Regions from separate parts of the Sutcliffiella cohnii genome, predicted to be linked through region 2. Evidence: predicted binding sites of a transcription regulator. Region 2 holds the regulator's gene; the other holds the start of a gene.

Region 1 (3,429 bases), 2.0 Mb from region 2:
GTTATTGACGATTTAAATTAATCTATGATATTATAGAAATTTTGATAAAAAATAACAACTGTGTTAAGCTTAAGAAGGTTGCAAAACATGGAGGTGGATTACTTGTTTCAAATTGGTGATAACATTGTTTATCCGATGCATGGAGTAGGTATCATTAAAGCTATTGAAGAAAAGGAAATTTCAGGAGAAAAACAACAGTATTATGTTATAACAATGTTAATTAATAATATGCAAGTTATGATTCCGAAGGGTAAAATATTGAGTTCAAGTATACGCCCGGTTACGGACATAATCGCATTAAAACACATCATACACATTTTTCAGCATGGTGAATCAGATAGATTAATGCCTTGGAAGGAAAGGTATAAAGTGAACACGGATAAATTAAGAACAGGTAACATACTAGAAGGTGCTGAAGTTGTCCGTGATTTAATGCGCATGAAAAAAGAGAAAATACTTAATTCTAGCGAAAAGAAAATGTTGAATAACGCACATGAATTTTTAATTAGTGAACTAAGATTAATGAAAGGAATTACTGAAAATCAAATAAAAAGTTTCTTTTAAGGTTACAGAACTCTCTGGAATATCCTGAATTTTCAAGAAATTATTGTTATTAAAAGTTAATCATTTTAAAGAAATTCAACTTCTTCAGCTCAAAATTAGAGCTTAAACCTCTTTTGTCATTTCTGAAATTTAATCCATTATGATTATTTATATTTCTTTTAAGAACGTTTGAAGATCACTATAATTTGTAACCTGATTCACACTGGCACGGACAAGGAGCCGTAAGGATGAAAGAGAGGTAGGGCTTTCATTGTTTTAGGTATACAAAATATGAACAAAGTTATTATTTTTCAAAGATACGGAGTACTTCTTTTTCACTTTTTCCATATCACACCGGTAATGAAATGGTTATATATGCGGCTAGCCTTTGTTCATAAATAATATTAAATGGAAATAATAAAATTTCTATTTTACCTCAGGATAAAATATGTTGTCAATAAGAAATTTGTATTTTTTTAAGAAAAGTGTTACAATAGTCTTACAAAGGTTTTTTCAGTCGTATTCCGAATTCTTCTGTAATTTTTTACAGGCAGAGTGATGGATGCGTTTTTTTAATATCTTTTTAAACCGATGAAAAATTCAAACAGTTGTCTGAGCTTTAAAGGTAAGTTAGTTAAATAAAATGATTAATTTTCTAACTAATAGTAACCGAGTTTTTATTTTACAAGGAGGACTAGAATATTGAATTTAATCAATAAGAAAGTTACACACAAGCGTTTTGGCACAGGGAGTATAGTTGAACATAATGATTCTATTATTGAAATACATTTCGCATCGGAGAGTAAAAAGTTTGTGTACCCGGATGTGTTTGGAGAGCACTTAAAAATACATGATCAAAGTGTTGCTCATTCACTTGAAGAAATTATACAAAAAAGGGAAATGGCGCGACAGGAAGAAGAGTGGAAGAAGGAAGAGGAAAAAAAGCTTCAACGAAAAAAACACGAACTTCGCCTAGAACATGAAAAGCTTATGAAGAACCATAAACTTCATCCCGAATCACAAATGGTATTTTGGTGTGACACCGAAGAACAGAATAGTTCTTTAACAGAGTGGAAAGTTTTTTCAGGCGAAATAAAAAGTGGTAATAACAAAGGAAAGCCAAACAAACCGATCCGTTTACACCAAAATAGTGCGGTCCTGTTAACATCAATAGATTCCGGGATGCCAGAAAAAGAGAGACGGATTTTAGGAGTCTATATGGTGAATGAAGAGTTTATCGGTAAGCTATGTGAAGATGGAAATATTCCTGCTCATTCAAAATACAAGCTTCAACTTACAGAACAAGAATCTGATCAGTTGCTTTTCTGGCAATATTACGTAAATGAAAAATCCCCCGAAAAAATGACATGGAATACCGGTAAATACCGTTATTTTGATAATATGTGGATGGCTCAAATTCTGCGTGATATCGCTTCGTTTAAAAGTGACCAGGAGCAAGAGCTGGCACAACAATTTTTCGAACATTTTTGTAGAATGAATCAAATAATACCTCAAGAATTACAAAAGCCTAACGGTGCATTAATGCGTAATTTGGCTTAAGCCCTTTTATGGGGGAGTAACTTTTTAAAAACTGCTTAAAAAGCAAGCTAAAAATGTTAGTATGAATAAAAACGATTGTTACTCTAAAGTGACAGTCGTTTTTTTTATTTACCCTCTTATGTATGATAGTATCAGAGATTTTTAAATGAAGCTTGATTTCGAGCTTTTTTCTTTTTATAAAATATTTTGAAAAAAGTGAAATAATCTCACCATTAATACGACTAATTAATGAATGAAAACATTGGGGGAGAAATGGATGGACAGTGATAAAATTTCCGAATGGTTCTATCAATACAGCAAAGATATATACCATTTCTTGTTATATTATGTCGGGTCAGGAGATATAGATGACTTAGTTCAAGAAGTGTTCATTCGTGCTATTAAAAGCTTCGATACATATCAATCAAAGTCTAGCGAAAACGTGGTTATTCTCGATTGCACGAAATGTAGGCATCGATGAGATTAGAAGAAGAAAACGGGCGAGAATGAAAACGGTGCTGGGGCTCAAGAGTTTTGAACAAAAAGAAGAGCCAACGCCAGAACTAATGCTTAAATGGAGTGAAAATAATCGCGATTTATATAAAGTAATTAATTCGTTGAAGTCTAACTATCGAGACGTCATTATTCTCCGAGCGCTTAAAGAATTATCTGTTCCAGAAACAGCAGACATTTTAAACTGGAATGAAAATAAGGTGCGTATTACGCATCATCGGGCGTTAAAAGCTTTAAAGGATAAGAGGGAGGACATTAAATATGAAAGATAATGAATGGAAAAATCCATTAATTGATGAGCTGAAGTCTCTTCCTAAACCAGACTATGAACACGAGTTTGATGAACAGAAACAAGATCAAATACACGAAACTTTGATGAAATTCTCCAATAGCTATAAAAAAAAGAAAAAGAGCAGGGAAAGATGGAAAAGGATATCCGTTGGTTTTGCAAGCATTGCCGCATTAATACTCTTTATTGTCGTTTTTATTCCATTTCATAATGAATCAAACAATGCAAACGTTGCTGATATAGAATCATTTGAACAATTTTTTCACCAAAAAATGAAGGAAATGAATAAGGAAGAAAAAGACTTTTCGTATTCTCTTATTCATACACAATTGAATGCAGTTCATTTTAATGACGCTATTGCTATTTTTACAGAAAATAAAAATAGTAGTGAAACGATTTATATTGCCTACTTTGAAAAACAGAGTAATCAATGGGAGTGGATTCAAACAAGAGGTGCTCAGTGGGATTCTCCTGTAAATTGGTCAAGCATGAACTCAATACCATATATTTATTCAGGACTAATAAATGACCTTTCTATTCTAGAA
Region 2 (3,429 bases):
GGCTGTTCTATTAAAGGCAGGACTAGATGGTATCAAAAATAGTTTAACTCCACCTGCGCCAGTAGATCGTAACATTTATGTAATGAACAAAGAAGAGCGTTTGGCAGAAGGTATTGTAGATTTACCGGCAACATTAGCGCAAGCTCTTGAATTATTAAAAGAAAATGATGTTATTCAATCAGCATTAGGTGATCATTTATTGGAGCACTTTATTGAAGCTAAAGAGATTGAATGGGATATGTTTAGAAGTCAAGTTCACCCATGGGAACGTGACCAATATTTAACTCAATATTAATTAGTTTAACCTCTTGATACCTATGGTGTTGAGGGGTTTCTATTTTGTGTATTGAAAAAGTAGGTAAGTTTCTTTACCAAGTTTGTCGAATGCAGTATAATCAATCATATAAATAAGGGGGACAACTATAATGAAAATTATCAAAACATTGTCAATTGCATTATTTTTAAGTTTACTTATTACGGCATGTTCTAACGATAATGCAGATGTGGCGAACACAGAAGATGAACAGCAAAAGCAAGATCAACAAGTAGCTGATGAAGAAGAACAACAATGGCAATCTAAGCCTGGTGATGTAATGGATACAGAAGGTGGTAAATTTACACTTGTTGCTCGCAACTATAAAGTAGGTAATGTTGAGGTTGGACCGTTATCCTTTCACATCCCACAAGTAGCAACATTAAGCGGGGAACTTTATGACGATTTTAAAGAATTTGTTGGTGAAGATTATATTGAATATGTGCAAATAGATATGGAAGTAGTGAATTCCTCTGAACAAGATGTTGTTATTCAAGCAGGTGATATAAAAATAACAACGAGTAATGGAGAAGAAGTCTCACCTAGTGAAAAATTGAGTGTTATAATCGATAGTGAATTTGAAAAGAGTGAAACGAAGCAAGGGTCGTTATTCTTCTTATTAGAGACTGGAAACGTCGAAGAATTAGAATGGGTAGAAGTAAAGATTCCTGCTCCAACTGATGGTAGCGGAAATGAAATTGGTGAAGAGAAGTCTTTTAAAGTAGAACTATAATGAAGTATGAAAATCAGTGGGGTGAATATCCTGCTGACTTTTTAGTTTGTATTAGCTACTACAAAATGATGTCGAATTAGCTAATAAAGCAATATCTATGTAAATAAAATATGAGTTTGTCAAAAAAAAGACAGTGATAAAAACTAATTGTTTTAGTCACTTAAGAGGGTTCAAAAAGTCGATTGCTATGACTTTTTGAACCCTTTTTTTTAATGTATATTTCGATAAACGCCAATAACTTTACCTAGAATGGATACATTTCGCACTATAATAGGCTCTAGAGAGGAGTTCTCTGGTTGTAATCGAATATAATCCTTTTCTTTAAAGAATCGTTTCACAGTTGCTTCGTCGTCTTCTGTCATCGCTACAACAATATCTCCATTATTAGCTGATTGTTGTTGACGAACAATAACTAAGTCTCCATCCAAAATTCCAGCTTCAATCATACTGTCTCCCATAACTTCCAACATAAATACATGCTCGTCAGGAGCAACATATCGATCAGGTAGTGGAAAATATTCATCGATATTTTCAATTGCTGTTATTGGTTGACCAGCAGTTACTTTACCGACAATCGGAACATTCACTGCATTTACTTTAGGAATTTGCTTGTCATCTAAACTAATCACTTCAATTGCTCTCGGTTTTGTTGGATCTCTTCTAATGTATCCTTTACTTTCGAGTCTAGCTAGGTGACCGTGAACAGTTGAACTGGATGCTAACCCAACAGCTTCTCCAATTTCACGTACAGAAGGTGGATAGCCTTTTGCTTGTACTTCTTGCTTAATGAAATTTAAAATATCTTCTTGTCTTTTAGATAGTTTCATTTCCCCGCACCTCTATATGTATTATTAAGAATATTATAGCATAATTACCTATAGTATACAAACATAAGTTCGAAAAATAGCAGAATATATGTTTGCATGATAGAATAATAATAAATTTATTTGAAATGGTGATAAGATGAAAGGCGTTATTTACTGTAGAGTAAGCACAAATAAGGAAACACAAGAAACTTCTCTTGCTAGACAGAAAGAGGAGTTAAAGTTATTAGCTCAAAACAACAATATAGAAGTAATATCTGTCATTGAGGAACAAGCTAGTGGTTATAGCTTAGAGAGAGAGGGAATATATAATCTAATGGATTTGTTAGCTACCGACCCATTTGATGTACTGTTAGTACAAGATGAAACGAGAATTGGGAGGGGAAATGCCAAAATAGCTTTTTTCCATTTACTAAAAAAACATAATGTACTTATTTATTCTATAATCGACAACGGTAAATTAACTTTATCAGAATCAGATTCAATGGTTTTGCAAATTGTTTCTATTGTAGAAGAATACCAAAGAAAACTACATAATTTAAAAATAAAAAGAGGAATGAAAAAAGCAGTAGAAGAAGGATATAATCCGCTGAAAAACTTAAAAAATAATCATTTAAGTCCAGGGAGAGAAAGAAAAGAAGTTCCTGTAGAAGAAATAGTGCGATTACGTCATAACAAATTAACTTTCCATGAAATCGCCGCTACTCTTAGAGGGCTTGGATTCGATATATCTAAAGCAACGGTTAATAGAAGATATAAAGAGTACATGTTGCAGAAAGAAGATAGTACTCTTGCTAACAAAAGTGAGCTCTAGTAAGATGGAAAAGTAGCAAATTAAGAACTGTTAACTGGGGTTAGAGACATTTAATAAACCCAAAACAAAAAGGAAAATTATTTAAACTATTACGTAAAAGATAAAAGGAGTTTTAATATGCTTTCACAAGATAAAATGAAAAGAATTAATCTACTTGCAAAAAAAGCAAAATCAGAAGGTTTAACAGAAGAAGAGGCTAAAGAACAAAAAGAATTAAGAGCGGAATATGTAAAAACGTTTCGATCTTCTATGGTAGATACATTGAAATCAGTAACAATCGTCGATCCAAACGGAAATGATGTAACCCCTCAAAAATTAAAGGATGAGCAAAATAAAAAATTTCATTAAACATCCGAGTGTATTTTGTACATACTATAAATAGCATGACTAAAGAAAAGAAGAAAGAAGGTATATACGAATGACTTTAAATGTAGATCAATTATCAATTGCAACGATCCGTACATTATCTATTGATGCAATTGAAAAAGCAAAGTCTGGTCACCCAGGAATGCCGATGGGAGCAGCGCCAATGGCTTATACGCTTTGGACTAGTTTTATGAACCATAATCCAAAAAATCCTACATGGTTTAATCGTGATCGTTTTGTTCTATCTGCTGGTCATGGTTCCATGCTATTGTATAGTTTATTACATTTATCAGGATATGACGTAACAATGGACGATTTAAAGCAATTTCGTCAGTGGGGTAGTAAGACTCCTGGTCATCCAGAATTTGGTCATACACCA

Evidence for each region. The regulator LexA, encoded in region 2, represses DNA repair genes until DNA is damaged. The targets are predictions, from matches to a motif close to CGAACATATGTTCG.
Region 1: BC6307_RS01890 (malate synthase) is a predicted target of LexA. The motif match lies at 1,145-1,158, and genes of this name have one in related genera.

Annotation. Positions count from the first base shown of each region.
Region 1 is NZ_CP018866.1:408,034-411,462, forward strand. It holds gene BC6307_RS01885 (CarD family transcriptional regulator) at 88-564, shown strand; gene BC6307_RS01890 (malate synthase) at 1,246-2,103, shown strand; gene BC6307_RS25625 (RNA polymerase sigma factor) at 2,360-2,563, shown strand; gene BC6307_RS01895 (sigma-70 family RNA polymerase sigma factor) at 2,478-2,867, shown strand; gene BC6307_RS01900 (hypothetical protein) at 2,857-3,429, shown strand, end outside.
Region 2 is NZ_CP018866.1:2,448,631-2,452,059, reverse strand. It holds gene glnA (type I glutamate--ammonia ligase) at 1-295, shown strand, start outside; gene BC6307_RS12195 (hypothetical protein) at 426-1,046, shown strand; gene lexA (transcriptional repressor LexA) at 1,256-1,873, opposite strand; gene BC6307_RS12185 (YneB family resolvase-like protein) at 2,010-2,684, shown strand; gene BC6307_RS12180 (DUF896 domain-containing protein) at 2,802-3,032, shown strand; gene tkt (transketolase) at 3,103-3,429, shown strand, end outside.